DNA from 2 places in the Streptomyces sp. NPDC034103 genome. Region 2 is predicted to be linked to the other one. Evidence: riboswitches for the same ligand, from Rfam matches in the RefSeq annotation. Region 2 holds a riboswitch; the other holds the start of a gene.
What was found. A riboswitch is a leader RNA that binds a small molecule or an ion and turns the genes downstream of it on or off. The one in region 2 is predicted to bind glycine.
Positions count from the first base shown of each region.

Region 1: another riboswitch for glycine. It lies ahead of gcvP (aminomethyl-transferring glycine dehydrogenase); the one in region 2 lies ahead of gcvT (glycine cleavage system aminomethyltransferase GcvT).

Region 1 is NZ_JBVISS010000012.1:1,646-17,347, reverse strand. Features, by position in the region: gene ACZ56U_RS26330 (APC family permease) at 731-2,797, shown strand; gene ACZ56U_RS26325 (TOBE domain-containing protein) at 2,884-3,279, shown strand; gene gcvP (aminomethyl-transferring glycine dehydrogenase) at 3,339-6,224, opposite strand; glycine riboswitch at 6,398-6,494, opposite strand; gene ACZ56U_RS26315 (PRC-barrel domain-containing protein) at 6,624-7,001, shown strand; partial or broken gene ACZ56U_RS26310 (DNA polymerase IV) at 6,917-8,405, opposite strand; gene ACZ56U_RS26305 (MerR family transcriptional regulator) at 8,463-9,110, opposite strand; gene ACZ56U_RS26300 (bifunctional nuclease family protein) at 9,367-9,840, opposite strand; gene ftsR (transcriptional regulator FtsR) at 9,918-10,655, opposite strand; gene ACZ56U_RS26290 (FHA domain-containing protein) at 10,701-11,594, opposite strand; gene ACZ56U_RS26285 (DUF881 domain-containing protein) at 11,656-12,510, opposite strand; gene ACZ56U_RS26280 (small basic family protein) at 12,516-12,848, opposite strand; gene ACZ56U_RS26275 (DUF881 domain-containing protein) at 12,845-13,750, opposite strand; gene ACZ56U_RS26270 (sugar phosphate nucleotidyltransferase) at 13,849-15,702, opposite strand, start outside.
Region 2 is NZ_JBVISS010000005.1:80,363-96,064, reverse strand. Features, by position in the region: gene ACZ56U_RS12205 (glycoside hydrolase family 25 protein) at 1-305, opposite strand, end outside; gene ACZ56U_RS12200 (NACHT domain-containing protein) at 357-3,293, opposite strand; gene ACZ56U_RS12195 (hypothetical protein) at 3,429-3,632, shown strand; gene ACZ56U_RS12190 (L-serine ammonia-lyase) at 3,645-5,012, opposite strand; gene glyA (serine hydroxymethyltransferase) at 5,069-6,331, opposite strand; gene gcvH (glycine cleavage system protein GcvH) at 6,347-6,724, opposite strand; gene gcvT (glycine cleavage system aminomethyltransferase GcvT) at 6,839-7,951, opposite strand; glycine riboswitch at 7,990-8,095, opposite strand; glycine riboswitch at 8,096-8,205, opposite strand; gene ACZ56U_RS12170 (AAA family ATPase) at 8,428-9,114, shown strand; gene ACZ56U_RS12165 (enhanced serine sensitivity protein SseB) at 9,423-10,202, shown strand; gene ACZ56U_RS12160 (enhanced serine sensitivity protein SseB C-terminal domain-containing protein) at 10,323-11,126, shown strand; gene ACZ56U_RS12155 (ABC transporter permease) at 11,441-12,451, shown strand; gene ACZ56U_RS12150 (ABC transporter substrate-binding protein) at 12,521-14,320, shown strand; gene ACZ56U_RS12145 (ABC transporter permease) at 14,431-15,429, shown strand; gene ACZ56U_RS12140 (ABC transporter ATP-binding protein) at 15,426-15,702, shown strand, end outside.

The DNA of each region.
Region 1 (15,702 bases), on a different contig from region 2:
GTGTGCTCCTTGGGTACGGGACGGCACGTCTGTGACCGCCCACGGGACCGAAAGTTTCGGAGTTGATCCAGAAAGGTTCGTTGTTGCCGCACCCTAGAGACAGCTGCCAAACGGTGGCAACCCCTTGTACGCGGTGAATCTGCGCCCGACTTCCCCGCCCGCGAGTCCTTCCGCACCGATCGACCCGGACCGGGGGCCTCCGACGCCGGCCCCACGGCGCCGGATCGAGCGGTGCCGAAGTCGCCCCGCGGGGGCGGGAGTCGAAGCGGGCGCCGAGCGAGGGCCATGACTCCTCCGCCGCACCGCCCCCGGCAAATGCCAAGCGGCACGGCCCGCGATCCGCCGCGAGCACCACCGCGACAGACCACGGCGACCGCCGCCCACCGCTGCGCGCGGCCTTCCCTCCGAGCGCCATCCGTGGCGAAACATTCGGATGATCTGGCGAACGTTACGATTGCCACTCGGGACCGTCCGGGGGCGGGACGGAGCATGACTCTGGGTGTTCGCCGCCCATGGCACCCGACTCGCTCTCCCGCACCCACAATCCGCCCCAAGTCGGGGTTAATCCCCCCTATTCAGCTCCCCAGGCCACGCCGAGGGAGTCTTAACGGAAGCTTGACGCGCTCCCTACCCACATCCGAGGGCCCGAGCATCACTCTCCGCTTACGCTGATGCGGCCGTCCGCGTGACGGCCGCAACCGCACGCTGAGCCGCACACCAGGAGCCCCCGATGGCCACCACCGAACCCGCGCCACCGAGTCGCCTGCGCACCTGGATGCTGGAAGGCCTCTCGGACATGGCCCCCACCCAGCCCGGCCAACCCGGCCAACCCGGCCAACCCGGCCAACCCGGCCAACCCGCAGAAGCCATGGACCGCATGGGCCCCATGAAACGCGTGGAACACCTGGATCCCGTGGAACCCATGGCACCCGCCCGGTCGTCCGCGTCCGAGCCGGAGCACCAGGGCCGGCCCTGGTGGCGGGTCATGTGCCTCACCGGCGTCGACTACTTCTCCACCCTCGGCTACCAGCCCGGCATCGCGGCCCTGGCGGCTGGCCTGCTCTCCCCGATCGCGACGATCGTCCTGGTGGTCGTGACCCTGGCCGGCGCGCTCCCCGTGTACCGCCGGGTGGCCGAGGAGAGTCCCCACGGCCAGGGCTCCATCGCGATGCTGGAGCGCCTGCTCACCTTCTGGAAGGGCAAGCTCTTCGTCCTGACCCTGCTCGGTTTCGCCGCCACCGACTTCCTCATCACCATCACGCTGTCGGCCGCGGACGCCTCCACCCACCTGGTCGAGAACCCGCACCTCAACAGCGCCCTGCACGACCAGCAGATGCTGATCACCCTGATCCTGGTGGCCCTGCTCGGCGCGGTGTTCCTCAAGGGCTTCCTGGAGGCGATCGGCGTCGCCGTCGTCCTGGTGGGCCTCTACCTCGCCCTGAACGTGGTGGTGGTGAGCGTCGGTCTGTGGCATGTCCTCACCGCGGGCCATGTGATCACCGACTGGTCGTCCGCGCTGACCAACGAGCACGGCAACGTCTTCGTGATGATCGGCGTGGCCCTGATCGTCTTCCCCAAGCTCGCGCTCGGCCTCTCCGGCTTCGAGACCGGCGTGGCGGTCATGCCCCACGTCAAGGGCGACCCCGGCGACACCGACCAGAACCCGGCCGGCCGGATCCGTGACACGAAGAAGCTGCTCACCACCGCCGCCGTGATCATGAGCTGCTTCCTGATCGCCACCAGTTTCATCACCACCCTGCTCATCCCGGAGTCGGAGTTCGAGCCGGGCGGCCAGGCCAACGGCCGCGCGCTGGCCTTCCTCGCGCACGAGTACCTCGGCGGCGCCTTCGGGACGCTCTACGACGTCTCGACCATCGCCATCCTGTGGTTCGCGGGCGCCTCCGCGATGGCCGGCCTGCTGAACCTGATGCCCCGCTACCTGCCCCGCTACGGCATGGCACCGCACTGGGCCAGAGCCGTACGCCCCATGGTCATCGTCTTCACGCTGATCGCCTTCCTGGTCACCTGGATCTTCGACGCCGACGTCGACGCCCAGGGCGGCGCCTACGCCACCGGCGTCCTGGTCCTGATCAGCTCCGCCGCGATCGCGGTGACCATCGCCGCCCGCAAGGCCGGCCAGCGCGGCTGGACCATCGGCTTCGCGGTCATCTCGGCGGTCTTCCTCTACACCACGGTCGTCAACGTCATCGAACGCCCGGACGGTGTGAAGATCGGCGCCTGCTTCATCGCCGGCATCATCCTGGTCTCACTGCTCTCCCGACTGGCCCGCGCCTTCGAGCTCCGCGTGACCAGCGTGGCGCTCGACCCCGTGGCGGAACGTTTCGTCCGGAATATGGCCCACCGCAAGATCCGCTTCATCGCCAACGAGCCCGACCAGCGCGACGAGGCCGAGTACCGCGACAAGATCGAGCAGATCCGGGAGGACAACGACATCCCCGGCCAGGAGGACTTCGTCTTCGTCGAGGTCACGGTCCTCGACCCCTCCGAGTTCGAGTCCGGTCTGACGGTCCGGGGCGACGTCCTGCACGGCCGCTACCGCGTCCTGACCCTGGAGTCCTCCTCCATCCCCAACGCCCTGGCGGCCCTGCTCCTCCACGTCCGCGACACCACGGGCCGCACCCCGCACATCTACTTCGAGTGGACCGAGGGCAATCCGTTCGCCAACTTCCTCCGCTTCCTCCTCTTCGGCCAGGGCGAGGTCGCCCCGGTGACCAGAGAGGTCCTGCGCGAGGCGGAACCGAACCGGGCCCACCGCCCCCGGGTCCACACGGGCTGACGCCCGAGCGGGCGAGCGGTCCCGTCACATGATTCTTCGCCCGCCCCCGTCCGCGGTTGCCCGCCCCCGGCCCTATCGTGATCCACATGCAGTCGTACACGATCGGCCAGGCGGCCCGGCTCCTCGGCGTGAGCCCCGACACCGCTCGCCGCTGGGCGGACGCGGGCCGGGTGGCGACCCACCGCGACGAGGGCGGGCGCCGGCTCATCGACGGCCGGGACCTGGCCGCCTTCTCGGTCGAGCTGGCCCGGGGCGACACCGGCGACGAGGAGCCGTCGTACACCTCGGTCCGCAACGCCTTCCCCGGCATCGTCACCGCGATCAAACTCGGCGACGTCGCCGCACAGGTCGAGATCCAGGCCGGCCCGCACCGGCTGGTCTCCCTGCTGACCCGCGAGGCGGTCGAGGAACTCGGCCTGGAGGTCGGCATGGAGGCCACGGCCCGCGTGAAGTCGACGAACGTACATATCGACCGCACCTGACCCACCGAGGATCGCGAGAAGGGCCCCGCCGAAAAGCGGGGCCCTTCTCGACTACCGGCTCAGTCGTCGTAAGCGTCCATCGGAGGGCAGGAGCACACCAGGTTCCTGTCACCGAAGGCCTGGTCGATCCGGCGCACCGGCGGCCAGTACTTGTCCGCCGGCGACACCCCGGCCGGGAACACGGCCTCCTCGCGCGTGTACGCGTGCTCCCACTCACCGCCGAGCGCCCGCGCGGTGTGCGGCGCGTTCCGCAGCGGGTTGTCCTCGGCGGGCCAGTGGCCGGACCCGACCTTCTCGATCTCCCCGCGGATGGCGATCATCGCCTCGCAGAATCGATCCAGCTCGATGAGGTCCTCGGACTCGGTCGGCTCGATCATCAGCGTCCCCGCCACCGGGAACGACATCGTCGGCGCGTGGAACCCGTAGTCGATGAGCCGCTTGGCGACATCGTCGACGCTGACCCCGGTCGCCTTGGTCAGCGGTCGCAGATCGATGATGCACTCGTGCGCGACCAGCCCGCCGGGCCCGGTGTAGAGCACCGGGTAGTGCGGCTCGAGCCGCTTGGCGATGTAGTTGGCGCTGAGCACCGCCACCTGCGTGGCGCGCTTGAGACCCTCACCGCCCATGAGCCGGACGTAGCTCCAGGAGATCGGCAGGATCCCCGCCGAACCCCAGGGCGCGGCCGAGATCGGCCCCACACCCGTCTCCGGCCCGGCGGCGGGCTGGAGCGGGTGGTTCGGCAGATACGGCGCCAGGTGGGCGCGCACCCCGACCGGCCCGACACCGGGACCGCCGCCGCCGTGCGGGATGCAGAAGGTCTTGTGCAGGTTCAGGTGGGAGACATCACCGCCGAAGTGACCCGGCTTGGCGAGCCCCACCAGCGCGTTGAGGTTGGCGCCGTCGACGTACACCTGCCCGCCGGCCTCATGCACCTGCGCACAGATGTCGGCGACGTGCTCCTCGAACACCCCGTGCGTCGACGGGTACGTGATCATCAGCACCGACAGCTCGTCGCGGTACTGCTCGATCTTCGCCCGCAGGTCCTCGACGTCGATCTCGCCGTCCCCGGCGGTCCGCACGACGACGACCTTCATCCCGGCCATGACCGCGCTCGCGGCGTTGGTGCCGTGCGCGGAGGACGGGATCAGACACACGGTCCGCTGCTCGTCCCCGTTGGCCCGGTGGTATCCGCGGACGGCGAGCAGCCCGGCCAGCTCCCCCTGCGACCCGGCGTTGGGCTGGAGGCTGACCTTGTCGTACCCGGTGACCTCGGCGAGACGTTCCTCCAGCTCCCGGATGAGCGTGAGGTAGCCCTGCGCCTGCTCGGCGGGCGCGAAGGGGTGCAGCTGACCGAACTCGGGCCAGGTGACCGGCTCCATCTCGGTGGTCGCGTTGAGCTTCATCGTGCAGGAGCCCAGCGGGATCATGCCGCGGTCGAGCGCGTAGTCCCGGTCGGCCAGCCTGCGCAGGTACCGCAGCATCGCCGTCTCGGACCGGTGCCGACGGAAGACCGGGTGGGTCAGGAAGTCGTCGCCGCGCAGCAGCGCCTCGGGCAGGGTGTCCTCGGCACCGGCGTCGAGCGCCTCGATGTCGGCCTCGACCCCGAACGCCGTCCATACGACGCTCAGCTGATCGCGCGTGGTGGTCTCGTCGCAGGAGAGGGAGACCCGGTCGGCGTCCACGAGGTGCAGGTTGACGCCGTTCTCGCGCGCCGCGGCGACGACCTCGGCGGCCCGGCCCGGCACCCGCGCGGTGACCGTGTCGAAGTAGGCGCCGTGCACGACCTCGACACCGCCGGCGACGAGCCCCGCGGCGAGGATGTTCGCGTAGCGGTGGGTGCGCCGCGCGATGTCCTTCAGACCGTCGGGGCCGTGGTAGACGGCGTACATGCCGGCCATGACGGCGAGCAGCACCTGCGCGGTGCAGATGTTGCTGGTGGCCTTCTCGCGGCGGATGTGCTGCTCACGGGTCTGCAGGGCCAGCCGGTACGCCTTGTGCCCGTCCGCGTCCACGGAGACGCCGACGAGACGTCCGGGCAGGCTGCGCGCGAACTTCTCGCGCACCGCCATGTAGCCGGCGTGCGGTCCGCCGAAGCCCATCGGCACACCGAAGCGCTGGGTGGTCCCGACCGCGATGTCGGCGCCGAGTTCCCCGGGCGACTTCAGCAGCGTCAGCGCGAGCAGGTCCGCGGCGACGGTGACCAGGGCGCCCAGCTCGTGGGCCTGCTCGATCAGGGGCCCCAGGTCCCGTACGGCACCGGATGCGCCGGGGTACTGGACGAGCACGCCGTTGATCTCACGCTGGGCGATCTCGGCCGGAATGCCGTCGCTGAGGTCGGCGACCACGACCTCCACACCGGTCGGCTCGGCACGGGTCTCGATCACGGCGATGGTCTGCGGAAGGGCGTCCGCGTCGACCAGGAAGAGCCCCTTCTTGTTCTTGCCCATGCGCCGGGACAGCGACATCGCCTCGGCGGCCGCCGTGCTCTCGTCGAGCAGCGAGGCACCGGAGGTGGGCAGTCCGGTCAGTTCCGCGACCATGGTCTGGAAGTTGAGCAGGGCCTCGAGCCGCCCCTGCGAGATCTCGGGCTGGTACGGCGTGTAGGCCGTGTACCAGGCTGGGTTCTCCATCACGTTCCGCAGGATCACGGGCGGCGTGAAGGTCCCGTAGTACCCGAGCCCGATCATGGAACCGAGCACCTGGTTGCGGTCGGCGAGCGAACGGAGCTCGGCGAGCACCTCGGCCTCGGTACGCGCGCCCGGCAGGTCGAGCGCGTCGGCGTTCTTGATCACATCCGGCACCGCGGCGGCGGTGAGCTCGTCCAGCGAGCCGTAACCGACCTGCGCGAGCATCTTGGCCCGCGCCTCCTGGTCGGGCCCGATGTGGCGCTGCTCGAACGGGATCCCCTGTTCGAGTTCGGTGAGCGGAGTGCGATGGGCGGTCATTACGGAGGCCTCCTGGTCTGACACGACCTTCGACGGGCACCACGGTGCGGGTACCCGGACGGCCTCCCCCTCTGTCATCTCAACCTGAGAGCTTCACCGGGACCCCGAAGGCTCCCGGCTTTCACCGTCGGTGAGAGCGGAAGCCATGCACCCGCCCTGCTTTCCAGAGTGGCCTCGTCCGTGCGGTACGTGTGCCTGAGAGATTCCGGGGAGGATTTGCTCCTTCGGCGCCCCCGAACGGTGTCCGGAGGACTCTCCCGCACAGGGTCGGCAGCCGCTTGTCAGCCTAGCAGCGAGGTCAACGCGGCTCCCTCGAGATCCCCTCGAGTGGCCACAGTCACCAAACTGCTCTTTCGTAGTGCTTACGGATGAAGCGAGCCGCGACCACGTGGAGGGCCCGTGCAGACCGACATCGATCCGCGGAACCTGATCGGCCGCAAGGCCTTCGACCGCAACGGCACCAAGATCGGCACGATCGACGAGATCTACCTCGACGACGCCACCGGCCAACCCGAGTGGGCGGCCATACGCACCGGCCTGTTCAGCAGGGACGCCTTCGTCCCCCTGGAGCCCAGCGAGTTGGTCGAGGGCACGCTGAGGGTCCCCTTCGAACGAGCCCTGATCAAGGACGCCCCCGATTTCGGTGTAGGCCGCCACCTCTCCCCCGACCAGGAACTCCAGCTCTACCACCACTACGGCCTGGACGTGGCCCCACCGCCCCCCTTCCCGGACCACGACTTCGGCAAGCTGGCGGGCACGGAGGACGCGGAAGCCTGACACCTCCGCCGACGGAACGGCCCGACATCACGCGCCTCGCCTCGCATCCGGCAAAGGGCCCGACGCACCGCACACGACGGACACCAGCGGCAACGGCTCGGCCACGGACAACGCGGGGTCGTCCACGGAGAACGTCCGCACCCGCCCGGGCGGAGAGTCCGGCGTCTCGAACCGCACCGTCACCCGCCCCAGCCCACTGCCCTGCACCCATCCGTGCCCGAACTCCTCGTGCCGCACGTCGTGTCCCGAGACCCACCGCCGCTCGACCGGCACCGCCACCTCCGCTTCGGCGCCTTCCTCCTGCGGCTCCTCCTGCGCGAGCTCCCGTTCCCCGGCGGCCTGGGCGAACAGGTCCTCCTGCGTGTAGTCGGCGAGCCCGCTCACCCCGACCCCCAGCAAGCGCACACCCCCGGTCGTGTCCACGGAGTCCAGCAACCGGGCCGCGGCCTCCCGCACCACAGCAGGGTCGTCGGTGGGCCCCCGCAACGTCTCGGACCGGGTCAACGTGGAGAAGTCGTACCGCCGCACCTTCAGCACGATTGTCCGCCCCGACAACCCTGCCCCCCGCAACCGCCGCACGCACCGGTCCGCCAGCCGCTGCACCTCAAGGCCCACCCGCAGCCGGTCATGGATGTCCACGTCGTAGGTGTCCTCGACCGACACGGACTTGGTCTCCCGCTCCGCCACCACGGGCCGCTCGTCGTACGCCATCGCCATCGCGTACAGCCCGTGCCCATGGGCCTTCCCGAGCAGCCGTACGAGCTCGTCCTCGCCCGCCTCCACGATCTCCTCGACCGTGTGGATCCCGGCCCGCCGCAGATGGTCCCCGGTGGCCGGCCCCACCCCCGGCAGGATCCGCACCGACATGGGCCCGAGCATGGCCCGCTCGGTCCCCGGATCGATGACCACCAGCCCGTCCGGCTTGCCCTGCTCCGAGGCGATCTTCGCGAGCATCTTGGAGGCGGCGAGCCCGACCGACCCCGTGAGCCCGGTGACGGCCCGTATGTCGGCGCGCAGCTTCGTCCCGGCCAGCCGCGCCGACTCCTCGTCCCAGGCCGTCCCCCCGGCCTCCAGGTCCACGAACGCCTCGTCGAGGCTCAGCGGCTCCACCAGCGGCGACAGCTCCCGCAGCAGCCCCATCACCTGCTCGCTGATCGACCCGTAGAACTCGAAGCGCGGCACCAGGTACGCGGCGTTCGGCACGAGCCGCCGCGCCTGCGCCATCGGCATCGCGGAGTGCACACCGAACACCCGCGCCTCGTACGACGCCGTGGCCACCACCCCGCGCGGCCCCAGCCCGCCCACCACGACGGCCTTCCCGCGCAGACTCGGCTTGGACGCCTGCTCCGCCGAGGCGAAGAAGGCATCCATGTCGAGATGCAGGATCGTGGGCGCGGTTCTCACATCTCCGATGCTGCCCTACGCCACTGACAATGCCCCGTCGCGAGGACGGAGCGGCCCTCAGACCGCCCGGTTGCGCCGACGCGCCAGCTCGTCCGCCGGGTTGGGCCCGACCAGGGTCTCGCCGGTGTCGATCCGCTCCCCGTGCAGCTGCGACAGCGCGCTCTCCACGTCCCGCCACACGACACCCACGGCGATACCGAAGATCCCCTGGCCGCCCTGGAGCAGCGCGTGGACCTCGTCCGGTGAGGTGCACTCGTAGACCGTGGCGCCGTCGCTCATCAGCGTCATGCGCTCCAGGTCCCGGAACCCGCGCTCCCGCAGGTGCTGCACGGCGGTGCGGATGTTCTGCAGGGACACCCCGGTGTCCAGGAACCGCTTGACGATCTTCAGGACGACGACGTCCCGAAAGCTGTACAGGCGCTGCGTCCCCGAGCCGTACGCGGGCCGCACACTCGGCTCCACGAGCCCGGTGCGCGCCCAGTAGTCCAGTTGCCGGTAGGTGATGCCGGCGGCCGCGCAGGCCGTCGGCCCGCGGTAGCCGATCTCCTCGGACGCCATGGACGTCGCCCCTCCGCCGCTGGTCGGCACGGCTGCCGGTCGCTGCGGAACACGGTCGGCCGCGCTGCTGTGAAGCGGGTACGGACCGCCGGCTCCGAGACTGCGCCCCGGAGCTCCCCCAGCCGTACCGTCGCCGCTGCTTCTCACGCCGACCTCCGTCCTTGACCTGCCTTCTCGACGGTAGGCAGTCACCAGGGGTGCGTCAACGATCGCCACACTCGGCACGCCGAGTGATAATCACCCAAGGAGTGGTTTCCCGCACCCCGCCGCGGGGAAAGGCTAGCCGAATGCGCTCGAGGCGGGCCGCAGGACGCTCTCACGCGCCGGTGGCAAATGCCGGCATTTCACCGGTCACCGGACACCACCGGCCCCACGGACCTCGATCCGCGGGGCCGCAGACGCCTCACTGGCTGCTCGTGCCGAAATCCTCGGGGGAGATCTGGTCGAGGAACTCGCGGAACTTCTCCACCTCGTCCTCCTGCTCGTCCGGGATCGCGATGCCCGCGTCGTCGAGCACACCGTCACTGCCGTAGATCGGCGTCCCGGTGCGCAGCGCCAGCGCTATGGCGTCGGAGGGGCGGGCGCTCACCTCGACGCCGCTGGCGAAGACCAGCTCCGCGTAGAAGACGCCCTCACGCAGGTCCGTGATGCGCACTTCGGTGAGCTCCTGGCCGACGGCCTCCAGCACGTCCTTGAACAGGTCGTGGGTCAGCGGTCGTGCGGGGGCCATGCCCTGCTGGGCGAAAGCGATCGCCGTCGCCTCCCCCGGCCCGATCCAGATGGGGAGGTAGCGGTCGCCTCCCACTTCACGCAGGAGCACGATCGGTTGGTTGGAGGGCATTTCGACCCGGACACCTACGACATCGAGCTCGTTCACACAGCAACCCTAGGCCGTGCCCGGGATGTTTGGGTAGTCGGGCAGGAAACGGGTGACGGATCCGGCATCCGGGGACCTCAGGGCAGACGCACACCGAGGGCGGTCCGCACCAGGGCCGCGTGCAGCCTCACCGTGAGCCCCGCCAGTTCCTTCGTACGGGCTTCCGCGTGTGCCCTGGTCTGCGGATTGCGGTGCCGCCTCAGCGGGGCCACCACCTGGTCCACCAGCCCGGCCTGACGGTCGGCCGCGGCCTTCATCGCGCGCAGATGCCGCGGCTCGATCCCGAAGCGCCCGAGCTCCGCGACGAGCGCCGCCACGGTGACCGCCTCCGCGTCGTACGCGCCGTCCGGCAGCGGGGCGATGAGCCCGTACGACTCCCACTCCTCCAGCTCCCGCTCACCGATCTCGGCCGCGGCGAGCAGCTCGGACCGTCCGATCCGTGCCGCGGTGGGCGCCTCCGCGGGCTCGGACGGCGTCTCTCCGTCCCGCTGCCGCCCCACGACGGGCAGCGCTACGGCCTCACCGCGCTCCATGGCGTCCAGGTGCTCTCGGATCACCTTGAGCGGCAGGTAGTGGTCCCGCTGCATCCTCAGGACGTGACCGAGGCGCTGGACGTCCTGGGCGCTGAACTTGCGGTACCCCGAGGGCGTTCGACGCGGCTCGATCAGCCCCTCGGACTCCAGGAAGCGGATCTTGGAGATGGTGACCTCGGGGAACTCGTCACGCAGCACGTTCAGCACCGTGCCGATACTCATCAGCCCACTGTCCGTGGCGGCGGCACCGTCCCGGGCACCGCCGCTCGGTGTTTGAAGCATGGATCTTCCCTGGGGGTCTCCCCCCGGACGGAGCCCGGGGGCGGGTCAGTAGCCCCGCTGGCTCGCGTAGAAGACCAGCCGGTACTTGCCGATCTGCACCTCGTCGCCGTTGTGCAGCGGCACCGAGTCGATGCGCTCACGGTTCACATAGGTGCCGTTGAGACTGCCGACATCGCTCACCGTGAACGAACCGTCCGGCTGGCGACGGAACTCCACATGCCGACGCGAGACCGTCACGTCGTCCAGGAAGATGTCACTCTGCGGGTGACGCCCGGCGGTGGTCAGGTCACCGTCCAGCAGGAACCGGCTGCCCGAGTTCGGTCCGCGGCGCACCACCAGGAGGGCGGAGCCCAGCGGCAGCGCGTCGACGGCCGCCTGCGCCTCCGGGGAGAGCATGGGCATCTGCGTCTGGCCGGTCGCCTCGGCGTCGTAGGCCTCGAGACCGGAGATGGAGATCGTGGAGGTCGTCTCGGACGGCCGCTCGGCCGTGCCCCGCAGCGGAGCGCCGCAGTTGGAGCAGAAGCGGCTGTTCTCCGCGTTGCGGTTACCGCACCTCGTACACACCAGGGCCGACATGGAAAACTCTCCACCCGTACTCGAGGTCGACGGTTGCCCGAAACCTATGCCGCCGGACTGCGCAGGGTCAACAGACGGCGCGCCCTGACCTCCGGGAACGTCGCCACCCAGCTGGTCCCGGAACAACGGGCGCTGGCCCTCCGCGTCGGGCTGTGCGCGATGACGAGCGGTCGCGTTGGCGTTGTCGCTGCCCTCTCGCGCGCTCTTGCCGAACAACTTCGCAAACAACTTCACGGGCGATTCCCCTTGACCGAAACAGACCCGCCCGTGGGGCAGGACGAACCCTGACTGCATACACCGGCCGACCCGGACATCCTGACAACGTCCGTATCCACCTGACAGTTTCCACCACGCACCACCCAATCGGTGCGCCGACCCCCCGCAACCTCATGCCCTGGCCGGACGTCCCGCATGCACCCGCGGTTCACCGGGAGGACGACCGAGCGTAGTCAGGCTGCTTCGCCGCTCGCAAGGCGTCCACGACGATCTTGGCAGACCGCTCGACGGTCACGGTGGCCTGCTCCTTCTCAAGAGTCTGCACCACGCCTCCAGGGATGTTGAGCGCCGGTTCGAGATCCTGCGGCTTGCCGATGACCTGGAAACGATAGGGCGCGTTGATCTTGTTCCCGTCGACGCTCACGCTCTTGTCCGAGTCGGTGAGATAGGTGTTCGCGACCACCCGCACCCCGTTCACCTGGATCGCCTCGGCGCCCGCCGCACGCAGCTCCTGGATCGCGTCGAGCAGCATGTCGGCCTCGACCGTCCCCTTCGTGTCGTCGATCGTCATCGTGATGCCGGGCCCCTGCGCGGCCACCGTGCCCGCCAGGATGCCGAGCTGCCTCTCCTTCTCCAGCGTCTGCTTGCGGGCCTCCTCCGCCTGGTCCGAACTGTTCTCCAGCTCGTCCCGCTGCTTCTCCAGGCCCGCCTTCTCGTCCTCAAGACGCTGAGTACGGTCATCCAGTTCATCGAGAATGCGAACAAGATCTTCCTGGCGTGCGCCGCGCAGGGCACTGTCGCCGTCGCTGTTCGACGCCACCTGCACGGCCAGACCGAAGCCGAGGCCGAACAGCAGCACCGCGACGATGAGTTGGGCCCGGGTCACCCGCGGCGGCCACAGCCCCTGCACGAGCCGTTCGCGGCCGGTCAGACCGGGCTCCCGCTCCGGCTCCCGCACCGCGGCCGGCTCGGCGGGCTCGGCGGCCTCGGGGGCCGTCGGGGGCACCTCCTCGGGCAGTTCCTTGCGCAGCGGGTTCTCCGACGTCTCGTCCTGGTTGCTCATCGGTGTCACGCCCGGAACACGTGCCGGCGGATCGCCGCGGCGTTGGAGAAGATACGGATACCGAGGACGACCACGACACCCGTCGAGAGCTGGGCTCCCACGCCCAACTTGTCGCCCAGGAACACGATCAGCGCGGCGACGACCACGTTCGACAGGAACGACACCACGAAGACCTTGTCGTCGAAGATGCCGTCGAGCATGGCCCGCAGACCACCGAACACGGCATCCAGCGCCGCGACGACGGCGATCGGCAGGTAAGGCTCGACGACCGCCGGAACCTCAGGCCGGACCAACAGGCCGGCCACGACTCCCACGACGAGGCCCAGTACGGCGATCACGATGTGCCCTTCTCAGTTCTCGGCTGTGCTGTACGAACGATCACACTCGGTGCTGCGGGCAGCCGGAGGTCACCCTCCGCGGAGATGCTCGTCCGGATGCCGTAGTTCTCCTGGAGGGCGTGCAGATACAACCCGTCGGCACTGTTCTGGAACGTGGTGCTCAACCGTTGCCCGTCCCCCACCGCCAGCACCGTGTACGGCGGCACCAGCGGCCTGTTGTCGACCAGTATCGCGTCACCCGCGGCTCTGATCGCCGACAGGGCCGTGAGCCGCTGCCCGTTGATCGAGATGGCCTCGGCGCCCGACTCCCACAGTCCGTTGACCACGCGCTGCATGTCCCGGTCCCGCACCCGCCCGGTGTCGGAGAACCCGGAGGTCTCGCGCGGGTCGCCGTCCCCGCCGGTGGTGGACGCCTTGGCGTCGTTCACGACCAGCTTGACGCCGGGACCGTGCACCGCCGTGGCCCCCGACAGGACGCCGACGAGGTCCGCCTGGCCGCTGCCACCGCTGTCCCTGAGCGCCTCGCGCTGCCGCGCGCTCACGTCGTCACGCAGTGCGTCGACGCTGTCCTCGAGCTTGTCCGCCGCGTCCGTCTCCCCGTCGATGCGGTCGATGAGCTCCTCGCGCTCCTTGGCCACGACCGGAGCGGCCACCCGTGCCTGCGCCGCCCCGACGGTCACGACCAGGGCGGCGAGCACCAGTCCGGCGGCCAGCCCGAGCTTCGCCCGCAGGGTCCTCGGCAGCCCGCCGTCACCCGCGGCCCGCTTCCGCTCGGCCGCTTCCGCGTACCCGTCGTCGAGGCTGTGGTCCATGACGTTGGTGAGCAGCGACATGGACGCGTCCGGGCGCGAGGGGCGCGTGGGGGTGCTCCGAACGGGGGGCTGCTGCGGCATGCCGCACATCGTCGCACGTCGCGCCCGCTACCTCCGAATGGCCCCACCGACGTGCCGGACAGGCGCCCTTGGGGACACCTGTCCGGCACGCACGCGTGCAGCGTTCGTCAGCGGCCGGCGCTGTCCACGACCGCCGCCCACTCGTCCAGCAGGGCCTGCGCGGAGGCGTCGTCCGGACCTTCCGCCCAGAGATGAGTGACCGCCTCGGCCGGGTCGGGCAGCACCATCACCCAGCGCCCGTCCGTCTCCACGACCCGCACACCGTCCGTCGTGTCGACGAACCGATCCCCGGCCGCTTCCACGACCCGGCGCATGACAAGGCCCTTGACCGCCCAGGGAGTCGCCAGATCCCGCTTGAGCACATGCGCCCGCGGAATCCGCGCATCGATCTGGCTGAGCGTGAGCTGCGTCCGCGCCACCAGCCCGATGAGGCGCACGAACGCCGCCGTACCGTCGAACACGCTGCTGAACTCCGGCACGATGAAGCCGCCCTTGCCATCACCGCCGAAGATGGTCGACTCATCGCGCCCGACCCGTGTCAGGTCATCGGGCGACGTGGTCGTCCACTCCACCTGCGTCCCGTGGTACGCCGCCACCTGCTCGGCGATCCTCGTGGTGGTCACCGGCAGCGCCACACGTCCACTGCGACGCTCCGCGGCCACCAGGTCGAGCATGACGAGCAGCGCCCGGTCGTCCTCGATGATCCGCCCCTTCTCGTCGACCAGCGACAGCCGCTCGCCGACGGGGTCGAAGCGCACACCGAACGCGGCTCGCGACGACGCCACGATCTCTCCGAGCCGCACCAGCCCGGAGCGCCGCACATCCCCCGTCTCCGTCGGCCGCGACTCGTCCAGACCCGGGTTGACGGTCAGCGAGTCCACCCCGAGCTTGCCCAGCAGGCTGGGCAACACCAGTCCGGCACTGCCGTTCGACGCGTCGACGACGACCTTCAGCCCGGACTCGGCAATCCCCGTCGTGTCGACGTTCCGCAACAGCGATCCGGTGTACGAGTCGAAGACGCTGGCCGGGAAGTGCAGATCCCCGATCTCGCCAGGGAAGGCTCGCCGGTACTCCTGTCGCGCGAACACCCGGTCCAGCTTCCGCTGACTGCCCTGCGACAGGTCCGCACCCCGCCCGTCGAAGAACATGATGTCGACGGAGTCCGGCACCCCCGGAGTGGTCCGGATCATGATCCCGCCGGCACTGCCCCGCGCGGTCTGCTGGCGGGCAACGGGCAGCGGTACGTTCTCCAGGTCCCGTACGTCGATGGCGCTGGCCTGCAGCGCGGAGATGACCGCCCGCTTCAGCGCACGCGCACCACGGGAGTGGTCACGCGCCGTGGTGACGGTGGAGCCCTTCTTCAGGGTCGTCGCATAGGCGCCGGCGAGGCGCACCGCGAGCTCGGGAGTGATCTCCACGTTCAGGATGCCCGAGACACCGCGCGCCCCGAAGAGATGCGCCTGCCCGCGGGACTCCCAGATCACCGAGGTATTGACGAAGGCGCCGGCCTCGATCGTCTTGAACGGGTAGACCCGCACATTGCCCTGAATGATCGATTCTTCGCCGATCAGGCACTCGTCACCGATGACAGCGCCGTCCTCGATCCTGGCCGCCCGCATGATATCGGTGTTCTTGCCGACCACACAGCCGCGCAGATTGCTCTGCTGCCCGACGTACACGTTGTCGTGCACGACGGCCTTGTGCAGAAACGCCCCGCTCTTGACGACCACGTTGGAACCCACCACGGTGTGTTCCCGGATTTCGGCCCCGGCCTCGACCTTGGCGTAGTCCCCGATGTAGAGCGGGCCGCGCAGAACGGCGTCGGGATGCACCTCGGCACCCTCTGCCACCCATACTCCCGGCGACAGCTCGAACCCGTCGATGTCGACGTCGACCTTGCCCTCCAGGACATCGGCCTGCGCCTTCACATAGCTCTCGTGGGTACCGACGTCCTCCCAGTA
Region 2 (15,702 bases):
CTGTCCTTCTCGGCGTTGCTCGCGTGGGTTCCCTCCCCGGTCGTCTCCCAGTCCACCGCGAGGATGTCGCCCGCCCGCTCCGGGGCCTTGCCCACGAAGTACTCCGCCTGGGCGGTGAGGTTGCCCGGCCAGAGGAAGTGGTAGAAGCCGACGACCAGACCGGCGTCACGGGCCGTCCTCGTCTGGGCCGCCAGCCTGGGGTTGGTGTAGGTGCGGCCCTCCGTCGCCTTGATGAAGACGAAGGACAGGCCGTCGGTGTCGTAGGAGGAGGGCTGGAAGGAGCTCACGTCGATGCCGCGCAGCATGGGGACTCCCTGAAGTGCCGGTGGGGGTACAGGAGTTGCAGCACCCATACCCTAGGCCTCGGGCCGCCGGGCGGAGGGTGCACGGCTCGGTCCCCGCGGCGCCCGGGCGGGACGCGAGCGCGGGCGGATCCGCAGCACGCGGTCCGAGAGCGCCTCGGCGCCGACGACACGGGCGAAGTCGGTGAGGGTGAGCACGCGCAGGGCGGGGTGGTCGGCGAGTGCCGTCACGTCCAGCACCTGGCCGTGGCTTCCGGCGCTGACGGTGAGCGAGCGCACACCGGGCAGGAGCCGGCCGACGGGCCCCAGCGTGGTGCCGGTCACCCGGGTCAGGAACGCCTGGGTGACACGGTCCAGGCTCCGTGCGTCGGCCAGGTCCCGGTCGTGCAGGTCCACGTGGTTCAGCTGGAGTTCCGTCAGCCTCGGCAGGCTCGCCACCTCGCCCAGCGCGGCCAGGAACCACGAGGCCGGCAGCCCGAGGTGCTCCAGCTGCGACCAGCGGGAGAGCCCGCTCATCGGCTCCTCCGTCGCGAGCCGGCCGCCGAGGGTGAGGGAGCGCAGTCCGTGATGGCCGAGCAGCCCGGCCAGGTCGAGGTAGGGGATCGCGGTGTTCAGCGACAGGCTGCGCAGCGAGGTCAGCCAGGCGAGCGCGCCGAAGTCCAGCCGGGGCGACATGTCCTCGATGCCCAGGTGGGTCACCCCGGTGCCCTGGAGGCCGTTGAGGTGCGTGATGTGGGGCAGGCCGTAGAGGGTCAGCTCCTCCAGGCCCGCGTACCGCGACAGCCAGCCGAAGTCGGTGATCGCCGTACCGCCGCCCAGTACGAGGGAGGTGAGCTTCGGGGCATGCGTGAACCGGGCGAGCTCGTCACGGCTGTGGGCACCCCGGAAGTGGACCCCCGTGACCTCCAGGGCGTCCAGCGCCTCCACCTGACGACTGTCGTCGACCTGGATCAGCTCACAGGGCTCCGCGAGCGGCCGGAGGATCTCGGACACGTACTCGTGCGGGTCGAAGCGGGCCCAGTTCAGGGCCAGCCGGTGCCCGACAGCGGTCGCGGGGAGCGCGCCGAACCCCTTCAGGTAGGCGAGTGCCGCGTCGCCGCCGATCTGCTGCGCCGCCCAGATCGCCGGCTCCCGTTCGTCCTCGGCCAGTGCGGCCGGCTCCGGCAGCAGGTCGAGGACGACCGGACCCACCTGCGCGAGGGCGTCCGCCTCGGGCAGGGACCGCGGCGGGATGTGGTCGTCGGCCCGGGCCTCGATCTCGGTGCGCACGGACACCGACAACTCGGTCGCGTGCTGGAGGCAGGCCAGGGCCAGCAGCGTCAGCCGGGTGCCGAACCGGGTCGCGGAGTCCGAGCGGTCCATGATCCGGTTCAGCAGGTCCGCCCGTTCGTCGGGCCGCGCGTGCGCGACCGCCATGCGGATGACGTCCTCCCACTGCTCGTCGTGCGCGTTGTTGGCCAGCATCGGGAGGTCCTTGGCCTCCACGGCGGCCTTGGCGCCCAGATAGTCCTGGAAGGTGCGGTGCACGAAGTCCACCGTGTCCAGCGTGGGCGCGCGCAACAGACCCGTGCGGCCCAGCAGATGGTTCAGGATGGCCGACGCGTCCCCCTGCTCGCGCACCGACGGCATGAGGGGGAGGGCTTCGGCGATCAGTGACTCGGCGGTCGTGCGGGCCAGTTCGGTCTGCCCGTTGCGGACGAGCCAGTAGGCGAGCTTCTGGAGCAGCTGGATGCTCTGCCGCTCGCTCAGCTCGATCCCCTCGGGCGCGATCACCTCGCGCTCCTGGTCCCGCCGGATCAGCAGCATCGACAACGCCGCCGCGTACAACTCCATCCTGTCGTGCGGGAGTTGCCCGCGACGGTCCCGGTGCAGCGCGCACACCAGGGCGCACAGCAGCGGTGTCGTGGTGAGCAGCGCCAGATCCCGCTTGGCCCGCACCTTGTCCCGCAACATCGTCTCCAGCGTGTCCAGATGAGCCCGGACCTCGGTGGTGGAGGCGTCCGCCTTGGCGGCGGCGTGCCAGCGGGAGACGAAGACACCGACATCGGTACGGCTCATCGGGCGGACCGTCAGTTCGCGGAACTGCGCGTCCCCGAGCCACGCGTCGGGCACCGCGTTGGGGCGGGTGGTGACGACGATCCGGGAGCGCCCGTACGCCGCGACCAGGCCCCGCAGCCACTGCCCGGTGCGTTCCCGCATGGCCTTCGGCACCTCGTCCAGGCCGTCCACGAGGATCAGCCCGCGCCCCGAGGACAGCACCCGGTCCGCCCAGCCCTCCGGCTGAGCGGCGTGGAACGGGCATCCGACGGCCGTCAGATACTCCCCGGGCGCGGGCAGGTCACCACGCCGCCCCAGGGTGCGCAACGGCAGCACGAACGCGATGGCGGAGTGCAACTCCGCCAGAGGCTCGGGGAGTTGCCCGGTGGCGGTGGTGCAGGCCAGCCACTGGAGCAACGTCGTCTTGCCGCTGCCGGCCAGGCCCCGGATCAGGGTCCGCCGGGCACCCGACAGGGCGAGTTCCGCCCGCTCGATCCGCTGCTGGGCGGTGCCGAAGCCGTCGAAGTGCCAGCCGACGTCCCGTTCGGCGAGTTCCAGGCTCAAGTAGGCGGCGTCCAGGGGCCATCGGGCCTGAGCCGGACCGCGCAGATCCAGGCCCACCACGGTGAGGCTGCTGTGGCGCTGCTTGAGGTACTTCCGGTAGCGGGCCTCGAAGGCGATGTCCTGCGGGGAGAGCCCCTCGGTGTGGGCCGTCTTCACCGGGCCGAGGCACATGCGCCGCAGCCGCAGCAACTCGTCGGGGTCGAGCCCGAGCGCCTCCGCGAGCGCGACCAGGGTGCCCTCGCTGGGGACGGTACGGCCGTTGAACGCCTGGCTAACCGTGGTCCGGCCGAGCCCGGAGCGCAGGGCCACCGATATCAGGGTCATCCGGCGCCTGGCCCGGGTGTCCCGCAGGAGGGTGCACAGCCGGTCCAGCGCCTCCTCTTTGGTCAACCGAGATCTCCGTCCGCAGCGTTCGCAGACGTTCATCTTGGACCGTCCGTACCGCGCCGAACATCGAAACGGCGAAGGTGACCCGGCGGCCCGGGTCAGCCGGGTCGGACGGTCGGTGAGAAGAGGGGTCGCGCGGTGACGCTGACGACGAGGGACACGCTGGTGGCGCTGGTGCTGGTGACCGTGTTCGTGGTCGCCTTCCTGGTGGCCTGCGTCGCCGGGGCGCTGGCCCGGCTGGACGGTGCCGGCGTGCCGGGCGCGCTCAGCCGGGCCGGCGCGGCGTTCCTGGGGGTGGTGGCGACCCTCCTGGCCCTGCTGGCCACCCTGGTGAGCCGGTGAACCCGGCGCCCCTCAGCACTCGATGATGTTCACCGCGAGCCCGCCGCGCGCGGTCTCCTTGTACTTCACCGACATGTCCGCGCCGGTCTCCTTCATGGTCTTGATGACCTTGTCGAGGGACACCTTGTGCGAGCCGTCCCCGCGCATCGCCATCCGCGCCGCCGTGACCGCCTTCACCGCGGCCATGCCGTTGCGCTCGATGCAGGGGATCTGCACGAGCCCGCCGACGGGGTCGCACGTCAGACCCAGGTTGTGCTCCATGCCGATCTCGGCCGCGTTCTCCACCTGCTCGGGGGAGCCGCCGAGGACCTCGGCCAGCGCGCCCGCCGCCATCGAGCAGGCCGAGCCCACCTCGCCCTGGCAGCCGACCTCGGCGCCGGAGATGGAGGCGTTCTCCTTGAAGAGCATGCCGATCGCGCCGGCGGCCAGCAGGAAGCGGACCACGCCGTCCTCGTCGGCGCCGGGCACGAAGTTGATGTAGTAGTGCAGGACCGCCGGGATGATGCCCGCCGCGCCGTTCGTCGGGGCGGTCACGACACGGCCGCCCGCGGCGTTCTCCTCGTTCACCGCCATCGCGTAGAGCGTGATCCACTCCATCGCGTGCGCCAACGGGTCGCCCTCCGCGCGCAGTTGGCGGGCCGTGACGGCGGCGCGGCGCTTGACCCGCAGGCCGCCCGGCAGGATGCCCTCGCGCGACATGCCCCGCGAGACGCAGGCCCGCATGACCTGCCAGATCTCCAGCAGACCGGCGCGGATCTCGTCCTCGGTGCGCCAGGCGCGCTCGTTCTCCAGCATCAGCGCGGAGATCGACAGGCCCGTCTCCTTCGTCAGACGCAGCAGCTCGTCGCCCGTGCGGAAGGGGTACTTCAGGACCGTGTCGTCCAGCTTGATCCGGTCCTCGCCGACCGCGTCCTCGTCGACGACGAAGCCGCCGCCGACCGAGTAGTACGTCTTCGACAGCAGCTCGGCACCGGCCGCGTCGTACGCCCACAGCGTCATGCCGTTGGCGTGGTACGGCAGGGCCTTGCGGCGGTGCAGGACCAGGTCGTCGTCGAAGGAGAACGGGATCTCGTGCTCGCCGAGCAGGTTCAGCAGCCCCGTGTCCTTGATCGCCGCGACCCGGTCGTCCGCCCCCTCTACGTCGACCGTGCGGGGGGAGGCTCCCTCAAGTCCCAGCAGCACCGCCTTCGGGGTGCCGTGACCATGACCGGTCGCGCCCAGGGAGCCGTAGAGCTCCGAGCGGACCGAGGCGACGGCGGGCAGCAGGCCCTCGTTGCGCAGTCGGTGGGCGAAGATGCGGGCCGCACGCATCGGGCCGACCGTGTGCGAGCTCGACGGGCCGATGCCGATCGAGAACAGGTCGAAGACCGAGATGGCCACGGGAACTCCTTGCTGAGGGGTGGGGGCACACGTCGTCGGGTGCCCCCACCGGGGAACTACTTGTTCAGGCCGGGGTACAGCGGGTGCTTGTCGGCCAGCGCCGTCACCCGCGCCTTGAGGGCCTCGACGTCGTACGACGGCTTCAGTGCCGACGCGATCACGTCCGCGACCTCGGCGAAGTCCTCGGCCGTGAAGCCGCGGGTGGCGAGGGCGGGCGTGCCGATCCGCAGGCCCGAGGTGACCATCGGCGGACGCGGGTCGTTCGGGACGGCGTTGCGGTTGACCGTGATGCCGACCTCGTGGAGACGGTCCTCGGCCTGCTGGCCGTCCAGCTCGGACTCGCGCAGGTCCACCAGGATCAGGTGCACGTCGGTGCCGCCGGACAGGACGTTCACCCCGGCCGCACGGGCGTCCTCGGCCGTCAGCCGCTCGGCGAGGATCCGCGCCCCCTCCACAGTACGCCGCTGGCGCTCCTTGAACTCCTCGCTCGCGGCGACCTTGAAGGAGACCGCCTTGGCCGCGATCACGTGCTCCAGCGGACCGCCCTGGAAGCCCGGGAAGACCGAGGAGTTCAGCTTCTTCGCGAACTCCTTCCGCGCCAGGATGATCCCGCCGCGCGGGCCGCCGAGGGTCTTGTGGGTCGTGGAGGTGACGACGTCCGCGTGCTCCACCGGGTTCGGGTGCAGCCCCGCCGCGACCAGACCGGCGAAGTGCGCCATGTCGACCCACAGGTACGCCTCGACCTCGTCGGCGATCCGGCGGAACTCGGCGAAGTCCAGCTGGCGGGGGTACGCCGACCAGCCCGCGATGATCACCTTCGGGCGATGCTCCTTGGCGAGCCGCTCGACCTCGGCCATGTCGACCAGGCCGGCGTCGTCCACGTGGTAGGCGACCACGTTGAACTGCTTGCCGGAGAAGTTCAGCCGCATACCGTGCGTGAGGTGGCCGCCGTGCGCCAGGTCCAGGCCGAGGATGGTGTCGCCGGGCTGGGCCAGCGCGAACAGCGCGGCCTGGTTGGCGGAGGCACCGGAGTGGGGCTGGACGTTGGCGTACTCGGCGCCGAACAGCTCCTTGATCCGGTCGATGGCGATCTGCTCGGCGACGTCGACGTGCTCGCAGCCGCCGTAGTAGCGGCGGCCCGGGTAGCCCTCGGCGTACTTGTTGGTCAGGACCGAGCCCTGGGCCTCCATGACCGCCAGCGGAGCGAAGTTCTCCGAGGCGATCATCTCGAGCGTGGACTGCTGACGGTTCAGCTCGGCGTCGACCGCCGCGGCGATCTCCGGGTCGAGCTCGTGCAGGGGCGTGTTCAGTGCGGACATCAGGTGTACGACTCCTCAGCCGGCGGAAAAGGCGGTGTACTCGTCGGCGGAGAGCAGGTCGGCCGGCTCCTCCGTGACACGTACCTTGAACAGCCAGCCGCCCTCGAAGGGGGCGGAGTTCACCAGCGACGGGTCGTTGACGACGTCCTCGTTGACCTCGGTGACCTCACCGGAGACGGGGGAGTACAGGTCGGAGACCGACTTGGTCGACTCCAGCTCGCCGCAGGTCTCGCCCGCGGACACCGAGTCACCGACCTCCGGGAGCTGGACGAAGACCACATCGCCGAGCGCGTTGGCCGCGTGCTCCGTGATGCCGACCGTCGAGACGCCGTCCTCGGCGCCCGACAGCCACTCGTGCTCCTTGCTGTACCGCAGCTGCTGGGGGTTGCTCATGGCCTGAATTCTCCTGTACGCGGGTGATGGTGAATGCCGGGGAGTGCGGAAAACGCGCGTGAGCAGCGCGAATGTGCGCAGGGTCACGCGGGAGCGGGCCCCTGCGCCCAGTGTCTACTTCTGGCGCTTGTAGAACGGGAGAGCCACGACCTCGTAGGGCTCGTGCGCGCCCCGGATGTCCACACCGACCCCGGGGGTGCCCGGCGCGGCGTGCGCGGCGTCGACGTAGGCCATCGCGATCGGCTTGCCCAGCGTCGGGGAGGGGGCGCCGGAGGTGACCTCGCCGATCACCTCGCCGTCCGCGACCACGGCGTACCCGGCGCGCGGGACGCGGCGGCCCTCGGCGACCAGGCCGACGAGGACGCGCGGATCGTGGTTGGAGTCCTCGGCGGCCTCGCGCAGGGCCGCGCGGCCCACGAAGTCGCCCTCCTTCTCGAACTTCACCACCCGGCCGAGCCCGGCGTCGAAGGGCGTCAGCTCGGTCGTCAGCTCGTGCCCGTACAGCGGCATGCCCGCCTCCAGGCGCAGGGTGTCCCGGCAGGACAGTCCGCAGGGGACCAGGCCGACGCCCTCGCCCGCCTTGGTGAGGGCCTGCCACAGCTCCACGGCGTGCTCGGGCTTCACGAACAGCTCGAAGCCGTCCTCGCCGGTGTAGCCGGTGCGCGCGATCAGGGCCGGGACGCCCGCGACGGTGCCGGGCAGGCCGGCGTAGTACTTCAGGCCGTCGAGGTCGGCGTCGGTGAGGGACTTCACGATGCCGGGGGACTCCGGGCCCTGGACCGCGATCAGCGCGTACGCGTCCCGGTCGTCGCGGACCTCGGCGTCGAAGCCGGCCGCGCGCTCGACCAGCGCGTCCAGGACGACCTGGGCGTTGGAGGCGTTGGCGACGACCATGTACTCGGTCTCGTCGAGCCGGTAGACGATCAGGTCGTCCAGGATGCCGCCGTCCTCGCGGCAGATCATGGTGTAGCGGGCGCGGCCGACGCCCACGGAGGCGATGTTGCCGACCAGGGCGTAGTTCAGCAGGGCGGCGGCCTGCGGTCCGGTCACCGTGATCTCGCCCATGTGGGAGAGGTCGAAGAGACCGGCCCTCGTGCGCACGGCGTTGTGCTCGTCGCGCTCGGAGCCGTAGCGCAGGGGCATGTCCCAGCCGGCGAAGTCGGTCATCGTCGCGCCGAGCGAGCGATGCAGGGCATCGAGCGCGGTCAGGCGGGGTTCAGTGCTCATCGGACGGATGTCTCCCAAGGCATGACAGGCGAGGTCGTTCCTCCCCATCTGTCATCGGAACCTGAGAGGTTCGCCATGACCGTAGGGGACATGACTTGCACCTTGGGTGGAACCGCCGGAGGGCGGCTCGCTTTTCAGATGTGCCTCGCCCGCGCGGTAACGGGGCCTGAGAGATTCAAGGGAGGGACTTGCTCCTTCGGCGCCCGGGCACTCGTACGAGGACGTACGGCCCGGAACTCTCCCGCGCGGATTCAAACGGCCGGTATGCAGTTGGCGCGGACATCATTGCACGCATCCGTCCGGGGCGGCAGGGGTGGCTCCCCCCGGGGGCCGCTCGGGCTCCACGGACACGAAAGGCACCCTGTAGCAGGCCTGTAGCGAGAAGCGGACGGAAACAGGAGGCGTCGCGGATTACCTTCTCTTTACACTCGACGGGGAGGGGAACTCGTGACCCACTCCAGGGGAGGACGATCACGGTGAACAGGACCTCTGCGTACGCCGGCACCTCGGCCGTCGCGCTGCCCGCGCAGCCGGCCGCCCCGCTCCCGGAGACGCTCCGCGAGACGGCCCGGGAGACGTGCGCACCGCGGCCGGTCGTCCGCGACCTGCGCGAGCGCGCCGGACACAGCCCGCATGCCCTGCTCTTCGCCCCGGCCGACCTCGTCGTGATCACCGGACTGCCCGGCAGCGGCAAGTCCACCCTGATGAAGCGGGCGGTCAAGGGCCTGCGCGTCGACTCCCAGGACACCCGCGACCGCTGGGACGAGCGGGTGCCCCGCTTCCTGCCGTACGCCGTCTACCGCCCGCTCGTCCGGGCCGCCCACTACCTCGGCCTGTACCGCGCCCTGCGCTCCGGTGAGGGCGTCGTGGTGCACGACTGCGGCACGCAGTCCTGGGTGCGCGGCTGGCTGGCCCGCGCGGCCCGGCGCCGCGGCGGCACCCTGCACCTGCTGCTCCTCGACGTCACCCCGGACACCGCGCTGGCCGGCCAGCGCGAGCGCGGCCGGGGCGTCTCGACGTACGCCTTCCTGCGCCACCGCACGGCCGCCGCCCGCCTGATCCGCTCCGTGGCCGAGGGCGACCTGCCCCAGGGCGTGGGTTCCGCGGTACTGCTCGACCGAGACGCGGCGAACACCCTGCGCCGCATCGGCTTCACGGGCTGAGAGCCGCGGCCGGGCACCGGCGGTCCGGCCCCGCTTCGGCTCCAGCGGGTGTTGAGGCCGCGGTCGGGCACCGGCGGGTCTGGCGCCGCAGCGGCTTAAACGGGCTGAGGCCGCGGTCGGGCACTGGTGGGTCCGGCGCCGCTTCGGCTTCAGGGGCTGAGGTCCACGGTCGGGCACGGTCAGGCACCGGAGGTCCGGCGTCGCAGCGGCTTCGCGGGTACGGCCGGGCATCGGCGGTCGGCGTACCCGCTAGCCTTTTCAGCCACAGGCAGGCCCCAGGCGGCGGTTCTCGGCAGGCGGACGGACAGATGGCATTCCCGGCACAGGCACACCCCCATCCGCACGGCAGCGGCTGGCCCGGCAACGAGCTGGAGGAGGTCCTCTCGGCCTCCCTCGGCATACCCGCGGCGGGCGGCCGGATCATCGAGGTCCTGGGCCGCAGCTTCGTCTGGGTCCCGCTGCCCAACGGCGGCGGCCCGCACAGCGGCCCCCTGGACCTGCCCACCATGGAGATCGGCGGCCAGGCGTTCGTCCCCGTCTTCAGCTCCGAGGAACAGTTCCGGCAGGTCGCCGGCGGGCACATGGCGTACACCGTCGCGCCCGCCGTGGAGTTCGCCCGCGGCCTGCCCCCGCAGGTCGGCATCGCCGTGAACCCGGACGGCGTGGTCGGCGTCCCGCTGCCGCCCGCCGCCGTCGCCGAGCTGTGCCGCATGGGCCGCACCCCGCTGGACGGTCCCAACACCGGTGGCCGCGTCAAGCTCTACGAGCCCGACTGGAAGGACGACCCGGTCGACTTCCTCGCCACCGCCTCCGCCGAGTTCGCCGCGACCGGCGTGGTCCTGACGGCCCGCCGCTGCCTCGCCGCGATCGAGACGGCCGACCCCGTGATGTTCGTGGGCGTCGAGCTCTCCCGGTGGGAGGGCGACTTGCGTACCCTCCCGATGGACGCCCTCGGCCGGGCCCTGGGCCGCACACCGGTCCCGTGGCCGGTGAACCTGGTCCTGCTGGACGTGGCGGACGACCCGGTGGGCCACTGGATGCGTCAAAAGGTACGTCCCTTCTACCCCCAGGGCTTCGCAACCTCCTGAGGGCACGGGAAACCGTGCGACCGGCCCACCACGACCCGCACCCCGCAGACCACGCAAGCCCCGGGCTCCCAACGCTTAAGCTGTTTCCGAATACGCAGATTTCCCGAAGGGGCGGACGACGTGAGCGCCAGCGGCACCGGCACCGCGACCGGCACGGTCGAGCACATGCTGCGCCAGGTGACGCCCGGGCGCTACGACGCCTACGAGGCACTCCTCCGTGCCCTCGCGGCCCCTTCCTCCGGCCAGGTCTGGATGCTCCTGTGGCACGGACAGTCGGGGTCGCCGGACGCCCAGTACGGGAACATGGAGGTCGACGGCTACGGCTACGCCCCCTGTGTCACCTCGGCCCAGGAGCTCAGCGCCAGTGGCTGGAACCGCTCCTACGAGGTCGTCGACGGGGTCGACGTGGCCCGCACCCTCTACCCCGACCACTTCGGCCTCTGGCTCAACCCGCACGCCCCCGGCGGCGGTGTCGGCATCCCCTGGCTCGACCTGCGCCGGATCGCCACCGGACTGGAGCGCCAGCCCGCCGGCCCGCTCCGGCTCTCGGAGCCCGGCATCGAGATCCCGCAGTTCTACGCCCTGATCGCGCACAACGCCCACCGCACCCCGGCGGTCCGCTCACTGCGCCGCGCCTGGGTGCAGCCCGCGCTCGGGGCGCCGTACCTCGCCATCGGCCTGGACGTGTACGACACCAGCCCGCCCGCGGTGGACTCGGTGCGCGCCATGATGCAGCAGTCGATCGGAGCGGTCCCGGACGGGCTGCCGGTGTCGACCGTCGCCATGTCCGACGAGTACGACCCGATCGCGATGTGGATGCGCGCGAGCGCCCGCCCCTTCTACGACCGTGAGGCCCACGCCGCGGCCCCCGCCCAGGCCCCCGCGGCCGGGTACGGCTACCCTCCGGCGCCCGGCGGTTACTGAGCCCGACCGGCCACAGGCTCTTCTGTTACGGGAGTGTATCTGCGCGCGTAGATGTGGGCAGAAGGTACCTGTGCGGCACCGAATGTCCCAACTGGTCCCCGTCCGGCGGTCGTTACCCGCCGTCCGGATAACGGAACCCCCCAGCCCGCATCACGTTTACGCATCCTTTCCCCGCCAAGTCTGGCAACAGATCACCAAAGCGTTGAAGACTCCCGCAGCAGGGGTGGGTTCGCCCCTGTGTACGACGGACTGATCACGCCGCTACAGCGGCAAGTGAGGGCCGGCTACCGCCGGTTGAGAGGGGCCCCTGCCAGATGACGGCACCATTGCACGAGCCGACCGCGGAAGCGGCCCCGAGCGCGGCCGAAGAAGCGGCGGTTGTGAGCGCCGACGCCAAGGCCGTACAGGGACGTTCCCTGGGGCGGATCGCCTGGGAGCGCCTGAAGCGGGACAAGCTTGCCCTCACGGGCGGAATCGTCGTGCTGTTCCTGATCGCGGTCGCGCTGCTCGCGCCGGTGATCACGAACCTGTACGGGCAGGACCCGAACACCTACCACGACGCCGACCTGATCGACCCGCTGTTCGGCACCCCCAAGGGAGACTTCGGCGGCATCAGCGGCGACCACTGGCTGGGTGTCGAGCCGGTCAACGGCCGCGACATCTTCGCGCGTGTCGTCTACGGCGCCCGGATCTCCCTGCTCGTCGGCTTCCTGTCCGCGATCGTCGCCGTGGTCATCGGCACGGTCCTCGGCATCCTGGCCGGCTTCTTCGGCGGCTGGATCGACTCGGCCGTCAGCCGCGTGATGGACGGCCTGCTGGCCTTCCCGCAGCTGCTCTTCATCATCGCGCTGGTCTCCGTCATGCCGAACGAGATGCTCGGACTCACCGGCACGGGCGTCCGCCTGTTCGTGATGATCCTGGTCATCGGCTTCTTCGGCTGGCCCTACATCGGACGCGTGGTGCGCGGCCAGACGCTCTCGCTCCGGGAGCGTGAATACGTCGAGGCGGCCCGCTCGCTCGGCGCCGGGCGGCTCTACATCCTGTTCAAGGAACTGCTGCCCAACCTGGTCGCGCCGATCATCGTCTACACGACGATGATGATCCCCACCAACATCCTCACCGAGGCGGCGCTCAGCTTCCTGGGCGTGGGCGTCAAGCCCCCCACGGCCTCCTGGGGGCAGATGCTCTCGAACGCGATCGACTACTACAAGTCGGACCCCACGTACATGGTGGTGCCCGGTGTAGCGATCTTCATCACCGTTCTTGCCTTCAACCTCTTCGGCGACGGCGTGCGGGACGCGCTGGACCCGAAGGGTTCCCGCTGAACTGCCGTACCCAAAGCGTCCCGTGGCACTGACACGGGGTCTCTCATCAAATTCGGAGGATCCGAGATCGTGACTACCCAACGCACCTCAGGGCGGCGGAAGCAGGCATTTGCCGCTGTCGCCGCGGTCGCCGCGCTGCTGACCACGGCGGCGTGCGGCGGCGGCGACGACGACGGCGGTGAAAAGGGCTCGGCGACCGGCGCGGCCGGCTTCAACGCCGCGAACAACAAGGTCGCCCAGGCCTCGCTGGCCAAGAAGGGCGGCGAGCTGAAGTTCGCCGGTGCCCAGGACGCCGACTCGTGGGACACCACGCGTGGCTACTACGGCTTCATGTGGAACTTCGCGCGCTACTACAGCCGTCAGCTCGTCACGGGTACCCCGGCGCCGGGCGAGGAAGGCACGAAGCTCGCCCCGGACCTGGCCACCGGCCTCGGCAAGGTCACGGACGACGGCAAGACCTACACGTACACCCTGCGTGACGGCGTCACGTGGGAGGACGGCAAGCCGATCACGTCCAAGGACGTCAAGTACGGCATCGAGCGTGTCTGGGCGCAGGACGTGCTGTCCGGCGGCCCGGTCTACCTCAAGGACGTCCTCGACCCCAAGGGCGAGTACAAGGGCCCGTACAAGGACAAGTCCGCGGACAAGCTCGGTCTGAAGGCGATCGACACGCCGGACGACAAGACGATCGTCTTCCACCTGCCGGCGGCCAACGCCGACTTCGAGGAGATCCTCGCCCTGGTCTCGGCCTCCCCGGTCCGCCAGGACAAGGACACCAAGTCCAAGTACGGCCTGAAGCCGTTCTCCTCCGGCCCGTACAAGTTCCAGTCGTACAGCCCGGGCAAGGACCTGGTCCTGGTCCGCAACGACAAGTGGAGCCAGGCCTCGGACCCGATCCGCAAGGCCTACCCGGACAAGATCTCGGTCAAGTTCTTCTCGAACGCCAACGACCTGGACGCCCGTCTGCTCGCCGGTGACTACGACCTGGACATCAACCAGACCGGTCTGTCGCCGCAGGGCCGCACCTCCGCCCTCCAGGAGCACAAGGCCAACCTGGACAACCCGGTCTCCGGTTACATCCGGTACGCGGTCTTCCCGCAGACGGTGAAGCCGTTCGACAACGAGCACTGCCGCAAGGCCGTGATCTACGGCGCCGACCACGTCTCGCTGCAGACCGCGCGTGGTGGCCCGGTCGCCGGTGGTGACATCGGCACCAACATGCTGCCCCCGACCGTCCCCGGTGCCGAGGGCCAGAAGTACGACCCGTACGAGCTCGCCGGTGCCAACAAGAACGGCAACGTCGCCAAGGCCAAGGACGAGCTGAAGGCCTGCGGCAAGCCGAACGGCTTCAAGACCACCATCGCGGTGCGTAACAACAAGCCGGTCGAGGTCGCCACGGCCGAGTCCCTCCAGGCCTCGCTGAAGAAGGTCGGCATCACCGTCGACATCGACCAGTACGACGGCTCGCAGACCTCCGGCATCATCGGTAGCCCCTCGAACGTGAAGAAGAAGGGCTACGGCATCATCATCATGGGCTGGGGCGCCGACTTCCCGTCCGTCCAGGGCTTCGGTCTCCCGCTGTGGGACGGCAGCTACATCCTGGAGAGCGGCAACAACAACTTCGCGATGATCGACGACAAGAAGATCAACGGGCTGTTCGACACCTACGTCAAGACGCAGGACGACGCGGGCAAGCTGGCCATCGCGAAGGACATCAACCACGCGGTGATGGAGGGCGGCTACTACCTGCCCTTCGTCTTCGAGAAGTTCGTGAACTGGCGCGGTGGCCGTCTGGCGAACGTCTACACGTCGGACAACTACAGCGGCATGTACGACTTCGTCAACCTCGGTCTGAAGTCCTCGAAGTAACCCCGGCACACCCGCCGAACGGCACGAAAGGCAGGTGAAGGCCGGCGACGCGTGAGCGCGGGCCACCGGAAGACCTCCGGTGGCCCGCGGTCCGCGGCGGGCCGAGAGCTGTGCTCGCTTACCTCATCAGGCGGCTGTTCGCCGCCGCAGTGATGCTCGTGGTCATCATCATGGTGGTCTTCGGCATCTTCTTCCTCGTCCCCAAGTGGGCGGGCGTCGACGTCGCCTTGAGCTTCGTGGGCAAGCAGGCCGACCCCGCCGCCGTCGAGGGCGTGCGGCAGAAGCTGGGTCTGAGCGACCCGATCTACGCCCAGGTCTGGGAGTTCTTCAAGGGCATCTTCGCGGGCCGCACCTACGTGGGCGGTGGCGACACCGTGCACTGCTCCGCGCCGTGCTTCGGCTACTCCTTCCGCAGCGAGCAGGCCGTCTGGCCGGTGCTGACCGACCGCTTCCCGGTGACCCTGGGTCTCGCGCTCGGTGCCGCCGTGCTGTGGCTGATCCTTGGTGTCGCCGCCGGTGTGCTCTCCGCGCTCAAGCGGGGCAGCCTGTGGGACCGCAGCGCGATGGTCGTGGCCCTGTCGGGTGTCTCCCTCCCGATCTACTTCACCGGCCTGCTGAGCCTCGCGATCTTCTCCTACGGTCTGGGTTGGATCGACGGCCAGTACGTGCCCCTGGAGGACAGCTTCACCGGCTGGCTCGGCGGCATGATCCTGCCCTGGATCACCCTGGCGTTCCTCTACGCCGCGATGTACGCCCGGATCACCCGCGCCACCATGCTGGAGATCCTCGGTGAGGACTACATCCGGACGGCCCGTGCCAAGGGCCTGACGGAACGGGTCGTCATCAGCAAGCACGCCATGCGCTCGACGATGACCCCCATCCTGACCATGCTCGGCATGGACCTCGGCGCCCTCATCGGCGGCGCGATCCTGACCGAGACCACGTTCAGCCTCCCCGGCCTCGGCCAGGCCGTGCTGAACGGCATCAAGAACCAGGACCTGCCCATCATTCTGGGCGTCACCCTGATCACCTCCGTCGCTGTGCTGATCGCCAACCTCGTGGTGGACGTCCTGTACGCCGTGATCGACCCCCGAGTGAGGCTCGCATGACCGAACTGAGCAAGAGCGGAGCGGCCGTGGGCGAGCCCACCCCCGCCTCGCCCGCGCCGACCGCGTTCCTGGAAGTGCGCGACCTGAAGGTGCACTTCCCGACCGACGACGGTCTGGTCAAGTCCGTGGACGGGCTCAGCTTCCAGCTGGAGAAGGGCAAGACCCTCGGCATCGTGGGCGAGTCCGGCTCCGGCAAGTCGGTGACCTCGCTCGGCATCATGGGCCTGCACACCGCCGGCCAGTACGGCAAGCGCAAGGCGCAGATCTCCGGCG